3 regions of the Actinomadura decatromicini genome follow, and region 2 is predicted to be linked to each of the others. Evidence: riboswitches for the same ligand, from Rfam matches in the RefSeq annotation. Region 2 holds a riboswitch; each other region holds the start of a gene.
What was found. A riboswitch is a leader RNA that binds a small molecule or an ion and turns the genes downstream of it on or off. The one in region 2 is predicted to bind cyclic di-AMP.

Region 1 (7,574 bases), on a different contig from region 2:
CCCGACGATCTCGCCGCCGCTGACCAGCGGCGCGCACATCACGTGCGCCATGTCGTAGTGCCGGAACAGCTCCCGGACGATCGGCGCCTGCCGCCACTGGTCGGCGGGCGCGACCAGGGAGTCGTCGAAGGCCCGCCGGGCCGCGACCGCGCCGCGCAGCACCGGGTCGACCGCCCGGCCGAAGCGCTCGTAGCGGTGGACGTAGAACCGGCTGAGCCCGCGCACCTCCGACGCGCGCGTCTCGCCCGTCCGGGGGTCGAACAGGTACACGCCGAAGGCGAAGGACGGCACATGGCGCGCGACCCACTCGAAGTAGCGGTCCTGCAGCTCGTCCAGCCCCCGGGCGGTGACGAGCACGGCCAGCCCGGAACTCAAGCGCTCCTCGTCGGCGACCATCGCGTCGCCGACATCGATGTCGTCGCCCATCCAGCGAGTATGCGCCGCCGACATACGTTCGTGCTAGACAGCACGGCCACTGATTATCGCTCCGACCTGCGAAATCATGATCGTCCAGGGTGTCAGCGGGTCAGGATCGACCGCACCGTCCCGGTGACGACCTTCGGCGCGTCCTCCCGGGCCAGCCGGTCGGCGCGGATCTCCTCGGCCGCGCCGTGCAGGACGTACTGGATCACGCCGACCAGCCAGGCGATCGGCATGTCGGTGCGGAAGACGCCGTCGTCCTGGCCTCGGCGGATGAGTTCTTCGAGGCGCTCGGCCGGGGCCGAGTGCAGCTCGCGGATGCGTCCGGCGGGGAGGGTGCCCTCGGCCGCCGCCAGCAGCGCCATCGACTCGGCCACCAGGGACCAGCTGGATTCGAGCAGGCGGCTCAGCGCGTCCCGGGCGTCGCCGGTGAGGTCGATGGCCGACAGCACCTCGTCGCCCGCGCGCAGCGCGTCCGACAGGGCGGCCTCCACCAGCGCGGCCCGGTTGGGGAAGTGGCCGTAGAGCGTCATCCGGCCGACCCCGGCGTGCCGGGCGATGTCGTCGATGCTCGCGTTCGAGTTCCCGCTGAGGCATTCGCGGGCCGCGCCGACGATGCGGGCGATGCTGCGCTCGGCGTCCGCGCGGCGGCGCCGTCCAGGTGAGGCGGTGGGCATGCGCACACTCTAACTCGTACTGCGGAATACGTGTTAACCTCCGGACATTGAAGTCGTATACCGCAGTACGAGTTAAGAGGAGCCCCCCCATGACAGACCAGGCCCACGAACCGTCCACGGAGCAGGGGGCGCGGCATCCGCTGCGCTGGCGCATCCTCGGCCTTCTCGGGCTGGCCCAGCTCATGCTGATCCTGGACGTCACCGTCGTCGCCATCGCGCTGCCCCACATCGAGGCCGACCTCGACCTGAGCCGCCAGGCCGTGACCTGGACGGTCAGCGCCTACACCCTCACCTTCGGCGGCCTCATGCTGCTCGGCGGACGCGCCGCCGACCTGTTCGGCGCGCGGCGCGTCGTCCTCGCCGGGCTGCTGATCTTCACCGCGGCGTCGCTGGTGACGGGGCTCGCGGGCGCGGGCGGACTGCTGCTCGCCGGACGGATCGCCCAGGGGCTCGGCGCGGCGCTGCTGTCCCCGTCCGCGCTGTCGTTCGTGGTGAGCCTGTTCGACGGCGAGGAGCGGAACAAGGCGCTCGGCGTCTGGTCGGCGCTCGGGGGCGGCGGCGCGGCCCTCGGCGTCCTGCTGGGCGGGGCGCTCACCGCCGGACCCGGCTGGCCGTGGGTGTTCTACGTCAACGTGCCGATCGGCCTCGCCGTCGCCGCCGCGCTCGCCCGGATGCTGCCCCGGCGGGACGTGCCCCGGGCGCGCGGCGGGCTCGACCTCCTCGGCGCGCTGCTGGTCACGGCCTCGTCCGGCAGTCTGATCTACGCCTTCATCCGCGCCGGGGACCACGGCTGGCTGACGGCCGCGACCGGGCTGCTCGTCGTGCTCGCGGCGGTCGGTTACGCGGCCTTCGTGATCCGGCAGCGGACCGCCGCGTCCCCGATGATGGACGTCGCGCTGCTCGTCCGGCGGACGGTCGCCACCGGCACGTTCCTGATCCTCGTCGCCACCGCCCTGATGATCGCGGTGTTTTTCCTCGGCACGTTCTACTTCCAGCACGCGCGCGGCTACGGCGCCCTGCGCACCGGCCTGCTGTTCCTGCCGGTCGCGGCGGCGACGATGCTCGGCGCCGACCTCACCGGCCGCGCCATCGCCCGGACGGGCGCGCGCCCGCTCGCCGTCGTCGGGCCGCTCGTCGCCGCCGCCGGGATGGCGCTCCCCGCCCTGTCGATGCACCCGGCGACCGTCGTGGCCGGGACGGCGATCGCGGGCGCCGGGACCGGCGCGATGTTCGTCGTCGCGTCCGCGACCGCGCTGGGTCGGGTCGCCCCGCACGAGTCCGGCATCGCGTCCGGCATCGTCAGCACGTTCCACGAGTTCGGCGCGTCCATCGGGGCCGCCGTCATCTCCAGCGTCGCCGCCGCCAGCCTCGTCGGCGACACGCTCGACGGCTTCACGGACGGGTTCGTCCTCGCCGCGATCGTCGCCGCCGTCACAGCGGCCGCCGCGGCCGCACTGACCCCCGGACGTCCGACCTCCTACAACGTGTAGGGCATACTTCCCGAGTCGGACAAGCGGCTGGAGAGTATGGATGACCACGCACAACGGGCACGAGTCGCACCAGAGCGGCACGCACGGGCACGACCACCACGCGCACGACGATCACGGGCATGCCGGGGCGGTCTCCTGGACGATGGCCGCGCAGGCGACGTTGCACTGCCTCACCGGATGCGCGATCGGCGAGGTGCTCGGCATGGTCATCGGGACGGCGTTCGGCTGGTCGAACGCGGCCACGATCGTCCTCGCCGTGATCCTCGCGTTCGTGTTCGGCTACGCGCTGACCATGCGCGGAGTGCTGAAGGCCGGGCTTTCGTTGCGGGCGGCGTTCAAGGTCGCGCTGGCCGCCGACACGGTGTCGATCGCGATCATGGAGGTGCTGGACAACGCGACCATGGTGCTGATCCCCGGCGCCATGCACGCGGGGCTGGCGGACGCGACGTTCTGGGGCGCGCTTGCCATCGCGTTCGTCGTCGCGTTCGTCCTCACGACCCCGGTGAACCGCTGGATGATCGGCAAGGGGAAGGGGCACGCGGTCGTCCACCAGTACCACCACTGACGGCTTCCAAGGCGGCGCCGGGTTCTCCGGCACAATGTGGGGAACGGAGGTGTCTCGCATGGCAGGACTGGGTGGATCGCTTGAGCGCTCCATCATGGACGTGCTGTGGGAGGCGCCCGGCCCGCTGCGGGTCCGCGAACTGCTGGCGGAACTGAACGAGAACGCCGACAGGACGCTCGCGTACAACACCGTCCAGACCGTGGCCGAGCGGCTGGCCCAGAAGGGGCTGCTGCGGCGCACGCGGGACGGGCTGGCCTTCCGCTATTCGCCGACCCGCGCCCGGGAGGAGTACGCGGTCGAGTTGATGCTCGACGCGCTCACCGAGTCCGCCGACCACGGGAGCATCCTCACCCGGTTCGCCGAGAGCGTCCCGCCGGAGGACGCGCGCCACCTGCTGGACGCCCTGCGCCGCCGCGCCTCCGGCGCCGAAGGGGAATGACGGCGTGGTCTACCTCGTCCTCGGGCTGATCGCCACCGCCGTGCTGCTCGGCTGCGCGGCGGGGCCGGTGCTCGACCGGCTGGGACGGCCCGCCGCGCATCCGGGGACCGCCGTCGCCTGCTGGGTCGGGGCCGTGACCGGCACCTTCATCGCCTGCGCCGGGGTCGTCGCGGCGGCGCTGCTGTCGCCGCCCGCGCCCGGCCACGGCCTGCTGGAATGGCTGCGCGACTGCCTGCCGCACCACGGCGGGAAGGCGATCGCCACGGCGGCGGGCGCGACCCTGGTCCTGCTCGCGGCGTGCGGGTTCCGGGTCGCGCGCGGCCTGCCCCGGCTGCGGCGCGCGGTGCGGCACCGGCGGCGGCACCGCGAGATGCTCCGGCTCGTCGCGCGGGAGGACGAGCGGCACGGCGACGTCCTCGTCCTCGACCATCCGGTCCCGGTGGCCTACTCGCTGCCCGACCGGCGGCGCGCGATCGTGGTCAGCACCGGGACGCGGGACGCCCTCACGCCGGAGGAGTTCGACGCGGTCCTCGTCCACGAGCGGGCCCACCTGCGGCAGCGGCACCACGCGCTGCTGCTCATGCTCGACCTGGCGCACGCCGTCCTGCCCTGGCCGCCCACCATCCGGCGGGCGAAGCGGACCCTTCCGCTGCTGCTGGAGATGGCCGCCGACGACGCGGCGGCACGGGCCTGCGGAGGACGGACGCTCGTCGGCGCGCTGCGGCGGCTCGCGGCGGCGCCCGGGGTGGCGTCCGGGGTGGCGTCCGGGGTGGCCGGGGCGCTCGGCGCCGCGAGCCCGGACGCCGGGGCGCTGGCGGAGCGGGTGCTGCGGCTGGAGAGCGCGGGGACGGGCGGGCCGCGCCGGGCCGGGCGGGCGGCCGCGTCCGCCTTCGCCGCGTCCGCCTTCGCCGCGCTCGCCGTCGCCGCCCCGCTGGCCGTCGCCGCCGCGACGATCACCGAGCTGACCCACCTCTGCTGAATTGTCGGATCTGCCGCTTGGGTGGCGAGATGAGGTCGTTATCTCCTACGCTGCGTCGGAGGCCGTCGCGGCGCGTCCCCGCCGGGGACGGTGGCGGCCGTGCCGAATCTCGCGGGCCCCGCGCGGCCCGCGGAACCGGGGAACCGTTTCTCCACCTGGGGTGAATCCGCTCCCGTGAGCGGTAGGGCGACTCCGGCCCGAACCCGGCAGCTCACCCGGTAGGCGGTACAGGAGAGGACACCACCGCATGCAGCGTCGCGCTGCCGATTCCGGAACGTCTGCCCGCCGAAGGATCGCCGCGGGCACGGCGTGGACGGCGTCCATCGCCCTCGCCGTGAGCCTCGCGGCTCCCCCGGCGGCGGTCGCCGAGCCGAAGCCGACCCGCAAGGAGCTGACCGCCCAGCAGAAGAAGCTCGCCGACGACGCGGAAAAGCTCAGCGAGCAGTACAACGGGCTGCGGGTCCGGCTCCAGCAGGCGCAGCGCGCCGCCAGGGTCGCCGAGGGCAACGCGGCGCGGCAGAAGAAGGCGCTGGACGAGGCGCGGGCGCGGATCGTCCAGCTCGCCGCCGACAGCTACAAGAACGGTCCGGCGGACCCGGCGGTCGCGTTCGCCTCGTCCGGCGACCCGCAGGCCGTGCTGGACCAGTCGGCCACCCTCAACTACTTCGCCCGCCAGGACGGCGCCCGCATCGCCCAGCTCCTCCAGATGATGCAGGCGGCGGAGCGCGCCCGGAAGTCGGCCGAGGCGCGGGCCAAGCAGGTCCGCGAACTCACCGAGGAAGCGAGGAAGAAGCGCAAGGACCTGCAGGCCAGGCTGAAGAAGGTCGAAGCGAAACTGGGGGTGGGGCCGGGGGCGCGCACGGGCGCGGGTCCGGCCGTGAACGTCGCTCCCGGCGGTGCTTCGGCGAAGGCCATGGCCGCGGTCGCGGCGGCGCTGAGCCAGCGCGGCGTCCCGTACTCGTGGGGCGGGGGCAGCGCGTCCGGGCCGACCTACGGCACCGCGCAGGGCGCCAACATCAAGGGCTTCGACTGCTCCGGGCTGACGCTCTACGCCTACGCCCAGGTCGGCATCAGCCTCCCCCACTACACCGGTGCCCAGTTCACCGCCGGAACCCGCGTCTCGCAGAGCCAGCTCAAGCCCGGCGACCTGGTGTTCTTCTACAGCGACCTGCACCACATGGGCCTCTACATCGGCAACGGGGACATGGTGCACGCGCCGCAGACCGGCGACGTCGTGAAGATCGCCCCGATCGCCGGCCGGCCGTTCGCGGGCGGCGTCCGGGTGGCCTAACTCGGTCGCTCGCCCTTCACCGGGGTGACCTTGTGCAGGCCGAGGGCCCGGGACAGCAGCCGGTCGCGCGTCCGCAACGGGAGGCGGGCGAGCAGGCCGAGCAGCCGCGTGTCCGGTCCGACGGTGTAGCGGGGCCTCGGCCTGCCCGCGGTCAGCGCGCGGACGACGGCCGCCGCGACGACCGACGGCGGCGCCGCCTTCGCCCGCGCCATCGAGGCGTTGACCGCGTCGAGCTGCCCCCGGTACATCGCGACCCGCTCGGGCGGCAGCCCGGCGGCCGTCGCCTCGGTGGCGGCGGCGGCCTTGGCGAAGATCGCGGTGTCCGTGAGCCCTGGTTCGACCACGACGACGCGGACGCCCCAGTGCGCCAGCTCCAGGCGCAGGGCGTCCGACATCGAGGCGAGCGCCGCCTTGCTCGCCGAGACCGGGCCGAAGAACGGGCCCGCCACCCGCGCGGTGGCGGCGGTCAGGTTGACGACCCGTCCCCGGCCGGACCTCAGCATCGGCAGGAACGCCCGCGTCACGGCGGCAGGGCCGAACACGTTGACCTCGAACTGGCGCCGCAGCTCGTCCGCCGGGACGAGCTCGAACGGCCCCTGCACGATGATCCCCGCGTTGTTGACCACGGCGTGGAGGTCGTCGCCCACGCTGATCCGCACCTGGCGGACGGCCTCCTCGATGCTCTCGGGGTCGGTGACGTCCAGCGGGAGGACCCGCACCCCGGGGATCTCGGAGAGCCGCCCGACGTTGCTCCGCACTCCGGCTAAGACCTGGAAGCCCTCCTCGGCCAGCGCCCGCGCGGTGGCGTGGCCGATCCCGCCGTTGGCCCCGGTCAGCAGGACCGCCCGCGACGCACCCGTTCCCGACATGTGATCACCTCAGCTGATTGGACGAACATGTTCGTTTGTACATGTCATCGTTTACCTGTGTGTTCCGATGTGTCAAGATGTGCGCAGGGCAGGGAATCGGATCTCGTCGCTGGAGTGTGCGGATGTCGCTGCGCCATGGCCTCCTCGGGTTGCTGGCCGAAGGCCCGGCGAGCGGATACGACCTGGCGCGCCGCTTCTCCGAGGCCCTCGGCCTGGTGTGGCCCGCCCGGCATCCGCAGATCTACATGGAGCTGTCCCGGCTGGAGACCGCGGGCCTCATCGAGGTCGACAGCCACGGCCCGCGCGGACGCAAGGCGTACCGGCTCACGGACGCGGGCCTAGCCGAGGTGCGTCGCTGGCTGTCCGAGGTGGAGGTCGACCACACCTTCCGGATGGAGACGCTGTTCCGCTCCTACTTCTTCTGGCTCATGGAGCCGGACGACCTCAAGGCGCACCTGGCCCGCGAGGAGCGGTTCTACGACGAGATGGCCCAACGGCTGCGGGGCTACGCCGAGAGCAAGGACCGCGGCGAATGGGGCACCGGCCGCCAGGCGCGCGCGATGCGGATCGCGCTGGAGGCGGGCGTCCGCGTCAACCAGGCGCTGGTCGACTGGGCCCGCTGGGCGCAGGAGACCGACCCCATGACCGCCGACGACTTCGGCACCGCCCAGCCCGACGAAGCCCAGCCCGACGAAGCCCGGCCCAACGAAGCCCAGCCCGGCGGAACCGGGTCGACCGGTTGAGCGAGGCGCGCGCCCCTCAGCCCGCGAATACCGCGGGCCGTTGCCGCGCCCAGGGGCGGGCGCGCTCGATCTGGGCCGCCAGGCGGATGAGGACGTCCTCG
Region 2 (7,574 bases):
ACCTCGGTGGTCGGCCCGACGAAGAACGTGCCGCGGTCCTGGAGGTTCGTGATCGCGTAGCCGGTGGCGGCGCCCGCGCGGTCGGCGACGAGCGAGCCGGACGGCCGCGTCCGCAGCTCGCCGAACCACGGCTCGTACCCCTCGAACACGTGGTGCGCCATGCCGGTGCCGCGCGTCTCGGTCATGAACTCGGTGCGGAACCCGATCAGGCCGCGCGCCGGGACGAGGAACTCCATCCGGATCCAGCCGGTGCCGTGGTTCGTCATCTGCTCCATGCGGCCCTTGCGGACGGCGAGGAGCTGCGTGACGGCGCCGAGGTGCTCCTCGGGGATGTCGACGGTGAGCCGCTCGACCGGCTCGTGCTTCTTCCCGTCGATCGTCTTCGCGACGACCTGCGGCTTGCCGACGGTCAGCTCGTAGCCCTCGCGGCGCATGTTCTCGACCAGGATCGCGAGGGCCAGCTCGCCGCGGCCCTGCACCTCCCAGGCGTCCGGACGCTCGGTCGGCAGCACCCTGATCGACACGTTGCCGACGAGCTCCCGGTCGAGCCGGTCCTTGACCATGCGGGCGGTGACCTTGGTGCCCTTCTCGCGTCCCGCCATCGGACCGGTGTTGGTGCCGATCGTCATGGAGATCGCGGGCTCGTCCACGGTGATCAGCGGGAGCGGGCGCGGGTCGTCCGGGTCGGCGATGGTGTCGCCGATCATGATGTCGGGGATGCCGGAGATCGCGATGATGTCGCCCGGCCCCGCCGCCTCGGCGGGCTTGCGGGCGAGCGCGTCCGTCATCAGCAGCTCGGTGATCTTGACGCGCTCGACGCTGCCGTCGTGCCGGAACCAGGCGACCTGCTGGCCCTTCTTGATCGTCCCGGCGTGCACGCGGCAGAGCGCGATCCGGCCGAGGTAGCTGGACGCGTCCAGGTTCGTGACGTGCGCCTGGAGCGGCGCGTCCGGGTCGTAGGACGGCGCCGGGATCGTCTCGGTGATGACCTTGAACAGCGGTTCCAGGTCTTCGCTGCCCGGCATCTCGCCGTCGGCGGGCTTGTCGAGCGAGGCGCGGCCGGCGCGGCCGGAGGCGTACACGATCGGGAAGTCGATCTGCTCCTCGTCGGCGTCGAGGTCCATGAACAGCTCGTACGTCTCGTCGACGACCTCGTCGATGCGGGCGTCCGGGCGGTCGGTCTTGTTGACCACGAGGATCACCGGGAGCTTCGCCTCGAGCGCCTTGCGCAGGACGAACCGGGTCTGCGGGAGGGGGCCCTCGCTGGCGTCCACCAGCAGGACGACGCCGTCCACCATGGACAGCCCGCGCTCGACCTCGCCGCCGAAGTCGGCGTGGCCCGGCGTGTCGATGATGTTGATGGTCAGCCCGTTGTGCCGGACGGCGGTGTTCTTCGCGAGGATCGTGATCCCCTTCTCGCGCTCCAGGTCGTTGGAGTCGAGCACCCGGTCGTCGACGTCCTGGTTCTCGCGGAAGGCGCCGGACTGCCAGAGCATGGCGTCGACCAGCGTCGTCTTGCCGTGGTCGACGTGGGCGACGATCGCGACGTTCCGAAGGTCGTCGCGCGTGGAAATGGGCATGCGGGTTCGCCTTGCGTGAGAGTTCGGGATTCACCGCAAACGGCGGCAGCCACCTATTCTACTTCCCCGCGCGCGCGACCCGCCCCGGCGGACGAGCCGCGCGGCCGTCCGGCGCCGGCCCGCGCGGGCGTCCGGACCGGCCCGCGGCGGCGGGGCCGATTCGCCAACTTTGCCGATCCTTTGTAATCTGCCCGAGATCCGGCCGTCCGGAGTCCCACCCCCCGGGGCTGCGGCCGGAGCGCCGAATCTCCCGTACGCCGGGAGAACCGGGGACCCAACCCCCCGGGGTGAATCGGCGCGCCCCGCGAGGGCGCGCCGTAGGGCGACTCCTGGCCCGAACCCGTCAGCTAACCCGGTAGGCGCGCGAGGAGAGGAGAACACCGGTTTGACACCGGCTCCGCATCGGCGGCGGCTCACGCCCGCCGCCACCGCCGCACTGCTCGTCATCGGCCTCGGCGCCGCCGCTCCCGTCGCCGCCCACGCCGCGCCCGTGGCCGCGCTCACCGCCGCCGCGACCCCGAGCCCCACGCCGACGACGGAGCAGGGGCTCCGCAAGAGCCTCGACGCGCTGAACGAAGAGGCCGAGATCCTCACCGAGAAGTACAACAAGACCCGCGTCGACCTGGGCAAGGCGATGCAGGCGCAGCGCGCCGCCGCCGCCGAGGCCGCGCGGCTGCGGGCCGCCGCCGCGCCCGCCCGGGAACGGCTCGGGCAGCTGGCCGCGGCGAACTACATGACCGGCGCGCCCGACGCGATCTTCGGTTCGAGCGGCTCCCCGGACGGCCTGTCCGACCGCGCCTACCTCGCGCAGAACCAGGCCGCGGCCGTGCAGGCGCTGCAGAAGCAGATCGGCCAGGCCGAGTCGGCGCAGCGGTCGGCTGAGGCCAAGACCGCGCAGGTCAAGAAGGCGGCCGAGGACGCCAAGCAGGCCCGCGCCGCCGCCCGCGGCAAGGTCGCCGAGGTGATGAAGCGGCTCGACAAGCTGTCCACCACGCACGTCCGCGACCCGCACACCGGCCTGAGCGCGACCGTCAAGGGCTCGGGACTGCCCGCGAAGATGGCCCGCAAGGCGCTCACCAAGATCGGCTCGCCGTACGTGTGGGCCGCCGCCGGACCGAGCGGCTTCGACTGCTCCGGCCTCGTCGTCTGGGCCTACACCCAGGTCGGCAAGCCCGGCCTGCCGCACTACACCGGCGACCTGTTCGCGCTGGGGACCAAGGTCTCGCGGAGCGAGCTGCGCTCCGGCGACCTCGTGTACTTCGGCGGCAGCCTGCACCACATGGGGATCTACCTCGGCGACGGCAAGTTCCTGCACGCACCGCAGACCGGCGATGTGGTGAAGATCTCCAAACTGTCCGACCGGTCCGACTTCGCGGGCGCCAACCGCATCTCCTGAGCGGACGCGGGCGTCATCGAGGGATGAGACGTCGGGGGCTTCCTGCGGCGCGGCAGGAAGCCCCCGTCACTCTCCCTGTCCCGAGGCGACGCCGAGGCCGTAGGCGGCGGCGTCGGCCGCGAGGACGTCGATCACCGGGCGGTCGCCCGGGAGCCAGTCGACCTCGTACAGCTCGGCGAGCGCCAGCCAGCGCAGCGCGAGGTGCTCCAGGGCGCGCGGCTCGCCCTCGACGAGACGGGCCGTCCACACCCTGAGGAGGGCGCGGTCGCTGAGCCGCCAGTCGCCGCCGACCCGGCGCTCCAGCCGCACCTTGACCGCCAGCTCCTCGTGGCACTCGCGGACCAGCGCGTCCTCGTCGGACTCCCCCGGGTCGACCTTGCCGCCCGGCAGCTCCCAGCCGCCCGCCATGTGCGGCGGCTCGGCCCGCTGCGCGGTCAGCAGCCGCCCGCCGGAGACGATCGCCGCGCCCACGACGACGATCACGGCGGTCACCGCCCGGCCCCGGACGCGGTTCCGGCGGCGGACGCGGCGGCGGCTTCGGACGCGGCGGCGTAGGCGCGGGCCTCGCGGACGATCCGCTCCAGGTGGTCGCCGTGCGCGCCGCGCCAGTAGATCTTGCCGCAGTCCGAGCAGCGGCCGTAGACGTCGTAGCTGCGGCGGGTGCCCGCCTGGAGGGCGCTCTCGATCTCCTCCTTGGCGACCGGGACGAGCTCCCCGTTGCACGCCGTGCACCGCGTCCACGGGCGCTGGACCGGGGCGAACCGGTCGAGCAGGTCGCGCAGCTGGTCGTCCGGTCGGGAGCCGCGCACGTACGCGCCGAACCACAGCGCCCGGCGGCGCAGCAGCCCGCGGTCCTGGGTGAGGAGGACGCGGCGCTCCTCGTTCGCCTGGACGACGAGCGCCGGGTCGTCCATGTCGTTGTGGTAAGCGGTGTCGAGGCCGAGCAGGCGCATCCGGCGGGCGAGCGTGCCGAGGTGGACGTCGAGCAGGAAGCGCGGCGCGACCTGCCCCGGCTCCAGCGGGACGGCCTGCGGCCGCGGCACCGCCGCCACCCCCACCTCGTCGCCCGGCGCCGGACGGGTGGACGGCCCCGCGGGCTCGCCGCCGACGGTCATCGGACCGGCCTCCGGCAGCGGGACGCCGAGCGACTCCACCAGATGCCCCAGCGTGGACGTGCCGTCGCAGGCCACGCGGTTCACCGGCGCGCGGCGGACGGCGGGCAGGAACATCAGCAGTTCGTCGGCCACCCGAATGGTGATCTCCGGCTCTGTGGTCGTCTGTGACTCCTTGGTGTCGGGCTCCACGCGGATCAGCATGCCACGCCGGTCCGTCATTCCCCTTCGCATTATCCGTCCGCCACGCGTCCGGCGGCGGAACCCCGGCGCGGCGTCAGCCGGAGGTCAAGCGTCGGGCCGACTCCGCCAGCGTGGCGAGCAGGGCCGGGACGTCCTGCCCCAGCAGCGTCCCGCCGCGCTTCACCACCCGGCCGCCGACGAGGACCGTGTCCACATTGCGGACGTCCGCCGACAGGACGACGGCGGCGATCGGGTCGTGCGCCGCCGCGAGACCCAGCGTGTCGGTGCGCAGGACGAGCACGTCCGCCTGCTTGCCCGGCGCCAGCGACCCCGTGACGTCCGCGAGCCCGATCGCCTCCGCGCCCTCGATCGTGGCCATCCGCAGCACGTCGGCGGCGGTGAGGCCGAGCCCGGCGCCGCCGGGACGCCCCCGCTCCAGGACGTAGGCGGCCCGCATGATCGAGAACATGTCGCCGGGGCCACACGAGACGACGTCGGCGCCGAGGCCGGTGGGGAGACCCGCGTCGCGGGCCCGCCCGGTGGGCGGCGGGCCGATGTCCAGCACGGCCTCGACGGCGGGGGTGGCGGAGACCGTCCCGCCGTGGGCGGCGAGGCGCTTGAACTGGTCGCCGGTGTAGTGGTTCGCGTGGACGTAGGACACCGGCCGGTCCCAGAGGCCGTGGGCGTCGAGGAACGCCAGGCCGCGGGCGGCGCTCTCCGGCCCGAAGCCGCCCATGTGCACGGTGATCGGCAGGTCCAGGTCGCGCGCCAGCCGCCATTCGCGCAGCGCCCGCTCCTCGCCCGCGATCTCGGGGCCGAGCGCGGCCATGGCCATGGAGACCGTCCCTCCGGAACCGCCCGGGCCGTCGAAGTGGGTGCGGCGGACGCGGGCGGTCTCGGCGGCGAACGCGTCGAGGTCCTCGCCGCCGCCGTGGCAGTAGCCGAACACGGCCCGGACGCCCGAGTCGCGCAGGGCCGCGACGCTCGCCTCGGTGTGGCCGGGCCCGAGCTGGATGTTCGACCAGTCGACCAGCGTCGTGACGCCCGAGTCGAGGCACTCCAGGGCGCCGGCGAGCGTCCCGGCGAACACGTCGTCCGGACGGTACCGGGGCGCCAGCTCGCCGAGGATCCGCCGCAGGTAGTCGGGCAGCGTCGCGTCGGGCAGGATCGCGCGGATGCCCGCCTGCCAGACGTGCCGGTGCGTGTCGACGAACCCCGGCAGGACGAGGCCGCCGGTCGCGTCGAGCACGTCGGCGTCCGGCGGGGCGTCGAGGCCGGGGCCGACGGCGGCGATCAGGCCGTCCCGGACGAGCACGTCGGCGTGTCCGAGCACGGTGGGGACGGGGTCGGTGTCGATCACGAGCCCGTTCCGGAGCAGCAGCATTGACGTCGTCATACGACAAAGCTTAGAAACAAGCTTTTTAGAAAGCAATGGGGCGAGCGAGTATTCTCGGCGGGTGCGAGCAAACGACGGCGGACCACGGGACGACATCGACGCGGTCGCCGAGACCTGGCGGCGGGACGGGCTCCCCGAGCCGCTCATCGCGATGCTGGAGGTCGGCAAGCGGGCCGGGCGGATCACCATGCTCCTCCAGCAGGCCCTCCGCGCCGACCTCGCCGAACTCGGCCTCACCTACGCCGAGTTCGAGGTGCTGACCGTCCTGCGGCGGGAGGGCGAGCCGTACCGGCTGCGGCCGAGCGAGCTGACCCGGTCCGCATTCCTCACCTCCGGCGGGACGAGCAACGTGCTCCAGCGGCTGCAGAAGGCGGGCTACGTCGAGCGGGAGGCCAACGCCGGGGACGCGCGCAGCCGGTTCGTCCAGCTCACCCCGGTCGGGCTGCGGGTCACCGAGCGCGCCCTCGCCGCGTCCGCCGACGCGCACGAGGAGGTCATGGCGGGTGTCCCGGCGGGCGACGTCCGGGGCGCCGCCGACGCGCTCCGCGACCTCCTGCTCGTCATCGGCAGGCGCCGCTACCGCTAGCCCGCCCGGCCGTCAGCCGGCCAGCGCGTCGACCTTCTTCTGGACGTCGGGACGCGCCAGGGGCCGCGTCACCCCCACCCAGTCGGGCCGCTTGTACGTCTTCACCCCGATCGCCGGGACGCACGTCGAGCAGCTCGCCACGATCATCTTGCCGTTGCCGATCACCATGCCGACATGGCCGGGGCTGTTCGAGGACGTCCCCGGACCGGAGTTAAAGAACACCAGGTCACCGGGCAGTTCCTTGCCCTTGCCGACCTTCACGCCGTACGGCCACTGCTCGAACGTCGTGCGCGGGATGGCGAGGCCCGCCGACCGGTACGCGGCCTGGATGAGGCTGGAGCAGTCCCAGGCGTCGGGGCCGTTCGCGCCGAACACGTACGGCTTGCCGCGCTGCGCCATCGCGAACGTGATGATCTTCTTCACGAGCTCCGAGGCGTTCTGCGGGAGGTCGTTGTCGGCGCAGTCGATGCCGTTCGCCTGGACGACCTTGAAGTCGCCGCCGACGTACTTCTCCGCCCAGTCCAGGACGAGGTTCACGTACTCCCAGGAATGGTTGTACTGGAAGATCGCGGTCCGCATCCGCTGCGGGGCGCCGTTGTGCTTGAGGTAGGCGGCGGCGGTCGGGATGGCGTCCGCCGGGTCGTAGCGGTCCTTGCGTCCGTCCTTGTTGCCGTCGACCGCGAACGACTTCCACGTCGCGGCGAGGAACTGCATCGGGCCGCCCGCGCCCGCGTAGTTCTCGCCGCTCTTGACGCCCGGGAGCGTGGACGTGCCGTGCCCCGTCTCGACCTTCCCGATCCCGGCGAGGACGTTCCACGGTATGCCGTACGCGCGCCCCGCGCCCTTATAAAGGTCCAGGTAGTTGGCCGGGATGGCCTTCGCGTCGTTCGCGGCGGCGGGCTGCGCGCCGGCGCCGGAGGTGTCGACGCAGCCGCCGCCGCCCGCCATGCCGCCGCCGAACATGAACCGGCTCGTCCCGAACAGGACCGGGACGATCAGCAGCGCGGCGAACGCGGTCGCGGCGAGGCAGAGCGCACCGGCGATCAGCAGCCGCCGGTTCATCCCGTGTCACCCGCCTGCCCCGCGTCGGCGGGCTGGAACGAGTAGACCTTGAGGGAGTTGCCGTCGCGGGCGACCGTCACGGCGTACCGCTTGCTGTCGCTGCTGGTCCTGCCGCCCTTGGTGACCTGCTGCCGTCCGGTCACCACGAAGATGATCGAGTTGTCGGCGATGTCGCGGACCTGGTCGATGCTCGCCGAGCCCTGCGCGACGACCTGCTCGCGGCGCCGCTCCTCCAGGATGCCGGGGGTGGACGCGTCGC
Region 3 (7,574 bases), on a different contig from region 2:
CCGCTGGACGGCCGTCCGCCACGCGCCGCGGGCCCGGGCCGCGACGTTCAGCCGCTGCGCCGCCGTCGCCGGACGCCAGGCCAGCACGGGCGGGCGCCACACCCGGTGCAGCACCTCGACGGCGTACGAGCCGTCCCGGTCGTGGTGGTGCGGGAGATCGCCGCGTGTGATCCCGACGAGCGTGACGCGGTCGCCGCGCTCGGCGAGCCGCCGCGCCATGTGGTGGGCCCAGCGTTGCAGCCCGCCCATGTCGTCGGCGTTGTTGCAGACGATGAAGACGTCACGCGGTGCGGCGGCCATGGCGTTCCCTCCCCCGGCCGGTCCGTGATGTGGGGAAATAGCGCTCCACGACGGCCCGGGCCGCCGATCCGCGGTCGTGCTCGCCGAAGCGGGCCGCGAACGCCCGGCGGCGGGCGGCGTGGCCGGGGGCGGCGTCGTCCAGGGCGGCGAGCGCGGCGACCAGCTCGTCCTCGGTGCGGGTGACCGGGCCGGGGGCGTGCCGCTCCAGGTCGAAGTAGCCCGGCGCGAGGTCGCGGCCGTCCGGCAGGTGCAGGACGATCGGCCGGTCCAGCAGCGCGAAGTCGAACATGATCGACGAGTGGTCGGTGACCAGCGCGTCGGCGAGGAGCAGCAGCGGGGTCACGTCGGGGACGCGGCCGACGTCCCGCATCACCGCGCGGGCGCCCGGCGGGACGTTCGCCCGGCACAGGTAGTGCGGCCGGACGAGCAGCACGGCCTCCTCCCCCAGCTCCCGCGCGAACACGTCCGGGTCGACGGGCGGGTCCAGGAGCCTGACCGGGCGGCCGCGCGGGCCGGTCGCGAACGTCGGCGCGTACAGGACGGCGCGGCGGCCGTCGTCCAGGCCGAGCGCGCGGCGCAGCGCGGCGACCTCGGCGGCCAGCTCCGGGTCGCCGTCCAGCCCGTTGACCAGCGGGTCGTTGCGCGGATACCCGGTCGCGAGCAGCTCCGAGCGGACCCCGAGCCCCGCGCACAGCGTCTCCACGTCGTGCCCGGACCGGACGAGGAAGCAGTCGAACCGCTCCACCATCCGCCGCAGCCGGGCCCGGTCGGCGGCCGGGCCGTGCTTGAGGCGCGGCTGGTCGAGCCCCATCAGCTTGAACGCCGAGCCGTGCCAGGTCTGGATGTAGGTGGTCTCGGGGCGTTTGCGCAGGCCGTCCGGGAAGCCCTGGTTGTCGACCCAGTAGCGGGCGCGGGCGAGCGCCAGGTAGTACGCCCACGTGCCGCGCCGCACCAGGCGGGCGTCGTCCGGGAAGCCCTCCCGGGACGTGGCGTAGGACCACACCGCGTCCACGTGCCTGCCCGACCTGCGCAGCTCCCGGTAGATGTACTTCGGATTGTCGGAGAACTGGCGTCCCATGTGGCTCTCGAAGACGGCCAGCCCGGGCTTGACGGGGAGCCTGCTCAGCACCCGGTTGAACACGGCGGTCTTGGTCTTCTTGGACGTCAGCGCCGTGCGGACGCCCTTCTTCGCGCGCCGCGCCCGCCGTCCGGTATGCCGCCAGGCCAGCCGCCCGGCCCGGGAGCGGACGGCCCGCCGCGCGGCCGTCCCCGCCCGCCGCGCCCACAGGCTCCCCGTCTCCAGGGCGAACGCCAGGTGCCCGCCCTCGGTGACGTACGAGCGGAGCCGGTCGGCGGCGAACCGCGTGAGCCGGGGACGGACGGGCAGCGCCGCCACCCCGTCCAGGGGCGGCGCGCCGGGGCCCGGGCCGGGCCGGGTGACGATCTCCTCGCCGTCCACGCGGAGGCGGAGCCGGACGTCCCACACCGGGTCGACGAACCCGACCGGCCTGATCCGCCGCCGCGGGTCGAACTCGGCGCGCCAGCCGATCCGGTCGCCCTCGTACCGGACGGACGCGGGCACCCGCCCGCGCGGGGCGCGGCCCCGCCGGTCGCGGAACTCCAGCGTGCCGGACAGGGCGGCGTCCGGGCCGATCCGGTTCAGCGGGTTCAGCATGTGCCCGGCCATGCGGACGCGCCCGTCCCGCACCTCCAGCCGCGTGACCGTGTTCGCCGGACGCAGCTCCTTCAAGGGCCGGACGTGGAAGCCGAACCCGGTCACGTCCAGGACGCGGTGGCCCAGCGACCCGCTCGGACCGCTCGCGCCCCAGAAGACCCGCCCGTCCCGCTCGACCAGCCGCGCCCGCAGCTCGGCGCGCCCGCCAGGGTCGTACTCGGCGGCGGCGAGCGCGCCCGCGTGGTCGCCCTCGCGGATCAGGTAGGCGGCGATCGCCGACAGCGGGTTCGCCTCCTCGAACACCCGCGGGTCGAGCCCGGCCAGGTACCCGCCCGCCAGATCGAGGAAGCGCGCCCGGTAGGACTCCTCGCGGTCGCGCAGTTCGCGCAGGTAGAGCATCAGATCGTGGTTGACGAACTTGACGTCCTTGGCCCGTCCGAGCGCGTGCGCGCCGCGCGCGTCGAACAGCCGGTCGATGCGGCGGTGGATCTCCAGCCGGTCGGCGAAGTTCGCGAGCTCGGCGCGCCGGTTGGAGATCGACGGGTCGAGGGTCCGCTCCCGGACCAGCCAGTTGTAGACGCGGTGCGGGATCAGCGCCGTCCGTCCGGACGCGAGGTACGCCTCGGCGGTGAACAGCAGGTCCTCGTAGTGCAGCCGCTCCACGAAACGGAGGTCGTGGTCCTCCAGGAAGCCCCGCCGGTACGCCTTGTTGGTCGAGAGCGTGTCGTAGAGGAGGTCGGGGTTGTCGTCCAGGGCCTCGTACACGGCCCTGTTCCGGTAGAGCCACGGATACCAGGGGCGGACCCGTCCCTTCACGCCCACGGGCACGTCCAGGAAGATCCGGTCGCACAGCCCCGACACGATGTCGGCGCCGGTGTCCTCGGCGGCGGCGAGGAGGTTCAGGCAGGCGTGCCGGTCCAGCAGGTCGTCGCTGTCGAGGAACATCACGTACCGGCCGGACGACGCCTCGATCCCGGTGTTGCGCGGACGCCCGCAGCCGCCCGAGTTCACCGGCAGGTGGACGGCCCTGACCCGGCCGGGATGCGCGGCGGCCAGCCGGTCGGCGATCTCGGCCGTCCCGTCGGTGCTGGCGTCGTCGACGACGACCGTCTCGACGCCGCCGAGCGACTGCGCGAGCGCGGAGCCCACCGCGCGGGGCAGCCGCCGCGCGTCGTTGTAGGCGATCACCACGACGCTGACATCGGGGCGCACGGCGACCTCTCCTTCCCACGCTCCGGCGGGACGCGGTGTCGCATTCCTTTCCAGAAACGCCGCAGTGAGGTCCAAGGGCGTTCAAAGGCTGTCAACGGTTGGCATTACCCGACTTCACCGGAGGCTCTTGGTCACTTCCCCCGGAACGCCAGAAGGAGCCCGGCCGGGGAGCCGGGCGCCTTCCTCCTGAGTGGATCAGGGGCTTCCTGAGCGGATCAGGACGCGTAGTCCGGGTAGCCGTAGCCGACCACCTGGGACTTGTCGCGGACCTTCTTCTTCACCGCGTTGTCGGTGTTGCCCTCGACAGTGGTGATCTTGCCGTTGCCGTTGTCCTTGACGACGATGCCGACGTGGTCGATCCCGCCGATGCCGCCGCTGGAGCCGTTCTTCCAGTCGAAGAACACCACCGCGCCGGGCTTGGCCTTGTGGCCCCACCGGTCGGTCTTCTTGAACCACGTGGCGTGCTGGACGGTGTAGGCGTCCCAGCCCATGTTCTTGACGCCGGTCTGGGCGCCGAGCCACGAGACGAACATGTTGCACCACTGGGCGCCCTTGTAGTCGTCGACGGAGAAGCCCCCGTCACGCTCGGCGGTCGCGGCGGCCTGCGGGGTCGACACGTACCAGTTGTGGTACTTGGTCATGCCGCCCTTGCCCTCGCGGGTGCCGATCTGCTTCTCGGCCAGCTTGATGACCTCGGAGGGCTTGACGGCGCGGGGCGCCACCTTGAAGCCCTCCGCGCGGGCGTCGGCGGCGGAGACGTTGCCCGTCCCGCCGTCGGCCTTCTCGGCGGCCTTCGCGGCCGCCGGGGACTCGGCGGCCTTGCCCTGCTGGACGACGGCCGCGGCCTGCGGGGCGTCGGCGGCGGCACGCTCGCCGGCGAGGGGGTTGAACACCGCGAGGCCGATGGCCCCGGCGAGGACCGCGCTGGCGGCGACGCCGACGGCCTTGTCCTCGGGCGTGAACCTGCTCAGGGAAAGACGATCGAAACGACCGGTCATGCAGGAAATCTCCTTACTCCCATGGCGCCTACCGGGTTAGCTGACGGATTCGGGCATGGAAGCAGCCCTACGGCGCGGCTCTCGCTCACGCCGATTCACCCCTGGAACCTGGGTCCCCGGCTCCGTTCCGGTCGTCTCGACCAGGACGGACTCGGCCTCGCACCGCGGAACGCGGTGCCGGATATTCGGATTGATCTACTGACTGATCTTGATGGGATGCAGCGCCCCTGGTCGGGTGCGCGTTCGCGGGCGGGATCCGCTCCGCGATCCTCGGCCGCGCGTGACGCGACCGGCGGCAACGCATGGGGTGCGTTGCGTGATTCGGACTGAAGGTACCAACCTTCTCAAGGAAAGCAAACCAGGCACAAAACTCCGTGGTGCCCGCTCAATGCGTCCTCAAGGATCCATCAACAGCCCATGGTGCCAGGGTGTTCCCGATCTTTCCCGGAGTGGCCGTCAGGCCCTTGTCCAGCGGGCTTACCGGCCCTCTCGCATTTGGTAAAGAACGCTTGGGCGACCCCTGCCTCGGCAAGGTCATCCGGCTCCCGGACGGCCTCCGGCCCCGGGTGGGGTGAGACGCAAGTCACACCGGGTGATCATCGCAGGTCAGAGGTGCCGTCCGTCACTCCACGTGCAGGGCGAAGAGCGTGGTGTCGTCGGCGGCGCGGTCGTGCCCCATCCGGGCCAGCACCTGGTCGAGCATCCGCTCCGGCTGCCGGGCGCAGTCCTGCAGGATGCCGGTGAGCCGGTCGATCCGCTCGTCCAGGTCGGCGTCGCGCCGCTCGACCAGCCCGTCGGTGTAGAGGAACAGCATGTCGCCGGGCAGGAGCCGCGTCGCGACCGTCATGTACTCCCATTCCGGCATCGCGCCGAGCAGCGGGTCCCGGACGGCCTCCAGCGGCACCGCCCGGTCGTCCCGGATCAGGATCGGCGGCGGGTGCCCGGCGCACGTCCACTCCAGGACGCGGCCGCGCGGCTCGAACTCGGCGACGATCGCGGTGCCCGTCGCGGGCGGCTCCATGCTGCTGACCAGGTCGTTCAGCCAGCCGACGAGCCGTCCCACCGGCTCGCCCGTGCAGGACAGGCCGAGCAGCCCGTTGCGGGTGCGGGCCATCGACGCGGCCGCGGGCAGGCCGTGCCCGGCCGCGTCGCCGATCGCGAACAGGGCCCGGCCGTTCGGCAGCCGGCGCAGCGCGAACCAGTCCCCGCCGATCCGGGCGGTGGTCTCCGCCGCCATGCTGCGGATCGCGGTGCGCAGGCCGGGGAGCTGCTCGACCTCGTCCTCGTCCGGCATGATCGCGCGGCGCAGCGTCACCGCGACGCGCCGCTCCTGCGCCATGCGCTCCTGCTGCTTCAGCATCTGCCGGCGCGTCTCGGCGAGCGCCCGCTCCACGCCGCGCCGCCGCGTGATGTCCTGCGAGACGATGTTGATCGACACCGGCAGCCCGGACTCGCCGAGGACCGGCTCGGCGAACACCCACAGGTTCCGCGGCGTCCCGTCCTTGCCGATCACCCGGTGCTCGGCCTCCACCGGCTCCCGGCGCGAGAACATCGTCTGGACGGCCTCCTCCACCAGCGGGAGGTCGTCGTCCGCCACGACCTTCGGCAGGTCGTGCGGCATGGGCGGCACCTCGTCCGGGGCGAGGCCGTAGTTGGCGAGCATCTGCGGCGTCCAGTCCGCCTCGCCGGTCGCGAGGTCCCACTCGCCGAACCCGATCAGGGCGAGCCGCTCCACCCGCTCGAGGCGCCGCGCGATCCGGTCCTCGTGGAAGTGGTAGCGCCAGGTCACGCAGACGCCGGTCGGCACCGCGACGCACCGCACGCTCATCCGGGACGATCTGGACAGCCCCCGCTGCGCGGTCGAGTAGAGAATCGAGGAGCGCTCCAGGCTGGGACCGCCCTCCAGCACCTCGACGTACTGGTCGAAGAGCCCGCTCAGCACGGCGCCCGGATCCGTCTGCAGCAGCCGGAGCCCGATGAGCTCCTCCTTGCCGCGCCCGAACATGTCCCGGGCGACGTCGTTGAGGTCGGCGTAGAGGAAGTCGGCGACGCGGCCGTCCGGCCCCCTGACCGGGACCAGGTGCGTCGCGGAGTCGAGCGCCCCGTCGAGCACCGCCCGCGCGGCCGGGTCGTCCGGCACCGCGGCGAGGATCTCGGCGTCGTCCCCGGTGTCCTCGGCCGTCACCCGGCGCAGCACGTCCTCGGCCTCGGACAGCACCACCTGGCGCTCCGCCGTCGCCTCCTCGGCGCGGGGCGCGTTCCGGCCCGCCGCGACGGCCCCGACCGCGCCGCCGCCCCCGTCCTTGACCAGCAGGGACGCCGCCTCGGCGAGGTCCATGTCGAGGTCGCGGGCGAGCCAGATCAGATGCTGCAACGCCTCCGCGGGCGGGACGCCGAGCCGCCGGGCCAGCACGACCCGCGCCTCCGACAGCACCGCGCGGTCGTGCGCGGCGTCCCGCAGGTCCTCCAGGTCCGCCACGTGCGCTCCGTGCGCCCCCGGCTGCGCCGAGGCGCCCTCCGCATCCGCCAACCTGTCCCCCGTTCCGGCAAGGCTGCCCTTGGGAGAAAAAAGCTACATACGCCACCCACGGACTATCCGCCGCGAACCACGCAAACAGTACGGATCTTTGCCCGACTTTTCCGTTGACGTCCGAACTCGACCGGTTCCGATGACCGTCTCCCGACGGAACCGTGGCCCACTACGTGACCCGCGTCACACCCGCACGAGCTGCCTCGCCAGATCGGTGACCCGCGCGGAGGCCGTACGGAACGACGTGCCCGCCGGCTGCAGCGTCAACACCACCACGATCTTCCCGTCCCCGACCACGCCGGTCGTGTGCAGGACGGGCCTTCCAAGCCCCAGATCGGGCTGCCACGCCGCGGGCCGAGCACCGCCCTTCCGGCACGGCTCCGCCGGGACGTCCCCGAACCCCGACCACCCCTGCTTCACGGCCCACGGCCGCTTCGCGGCGCTCGGAATCCCGAACGTCTGGTCGAAGCCGTCCGTCCCGCACGGCGTCGACCGCCGCAACTGCTCCAGGACGAACTCCCGCTGCCCCTTGGGCGCCTTCTCCAGCAGGTACCGGTACGTCTTCACCACGTCCCGCGCGCTGATCGCCGTGTACCCCCAGAACCCCGGCTTGTCGGCGGGCGGCGGCGCCGTCTCCGCCAGCCCCGCCCTCCGGACCATCCGCTCGACGACCTGCCGCTGCCCGCCCCGCCGCCAGAACTCCGTCGCCGCCTTGTCGTCACTGGACCGCAGCATCACCTGCAACAAGGCCCGATCCGCCGCCGACGCCCGGTGCCGCTCCAGATAGTCGAGCGCGATGAGGATCTTCACCACCGACGCCGACCGGAACGTCTGCCGCGACCGCCGCTCCGCGACCACC

Region 1: linked by a shared signal. The riboswitch ahead of FXF68_RS24435 (C40 family peptidase) and the one ahead of FXF68_RS15795 (C40 family peptidase) in region 2 are both predicted to bind cyclic di-AMP.
Region 3: linked by a shared signal. The riboswitch ahead of FXF68_RS42825 (CHAP domain-containing protein) and the one ahead of FXF68_RS15795 (C40 family peptidase) in region 2 are both predicted to bind cyclic di-AMP.

What each region holds. Positions count from the first base shown of each region.
Region 1 is NZ_VSRQ01000005.1:367,840-375,413, reverse strand. Features, by position in the region: gene FXF68_RS24465 (LuxR C-terminal-related transcriptional regulator) at 1-426, opposite strand, end outside; gene FXF68_RS24460 (TetR/AcrR family transcriptional regulator) at 519-1,097, opposite strand; gene FXF68_RS24455 (MFS transporter) at 1,187-2,587, shown strand; gene FXF68_RS24450 (DUF4396 domain-containing protein) at 2,628-3,152, shown strand; gene FXF68_RS24445 (BlaI/MecI/CopY family transcriptional regulator) at 3,211-3,591, shown strand; gene FXF68_RS24440 (M56 family metallopeptidase) at 3,596-4,570, shown strand; cyclic di-AMP (ydaO/yuaA leader) riboswitch at 4,661-4,811, shown strand; gene FXF68_RS24435 (C40 family peptidase) at 4,818-5,861, shown strand; gene FXF68_RS24430 (SDR family NAD(P)-dependent oxidoreductase) at 5,858-6,730, opposite strand; gene FXF68_RS24425 (PadR family transcriptional regulator) at 6,853-7,473, shown strand; gene FXF68_RS24420 (amidase) at 7,490-7,574, opposite strand, start outside.
Region 2 is NZ_VSRQ01000003.1:434,804-442,377, forward strand. Features, by position in the region: gene typA (translational GTPase TypA) at 1-1,580, opposite strand, end outside; cyclic di-AMP (ydaO/yuaA leader) riboswitch at 1,810-1,958, shown strand; gene FXF68_RS15795 (C40 family peptidase) at 1,966-2,976, shown strand; gene FXF68_RS15800 ((deoxy)nucleoside triphosphate pyrophosphohydrolase) at 3,043-3,468, opposite strand; gene FXF68_RS15805 (Mut7-C RNAse domain-containing protein) at 3,465-4,292, opposite strand; gene FXF68_RS15810 (amidohydrolase family protein) at 4,366-5,667, opposite strand; gene FXF68_RS15815 (MarR family winged helix-turn-helix transcriptional regulator) at 5,729-6,253, shown strand; gene FXF68_RS15820 (C40 family peptidase) at 6,266-7,315, opposite strand; gene FXF68_RS15825 (hypothetical protein) at 7,312-7,574, opposite strand, start outside.
Region 3 is NZ_VSRQ01000009.1:363,047-370,620, reverse strand. Features, by position in the region: gene FXF68_RS36145 (glycosyltransferase) at 1-300, opposite strand, end outside; gene FXF68_RS44575 (bifunctional glycosyltransferase/CDP-glycerol:glycerophosphate glycerophosphotransferase) at 281-3,187, opposite strand; gene FXF68_RS42825 (CHAP domain-containing protein) at 3,403-4,185, opposite strand; cyclic di-AMP (ydaO/yuaA leader) riboswitch at 4,197-4,352, opposite strand; gene FXF68_RS36130 (SpoIIE family protein phosphatase) at 4,808-6,664, opposite strand; gene FXF68_RS36125 (hypothetical protein) at 6,899-7,574, opposite strand, start outside.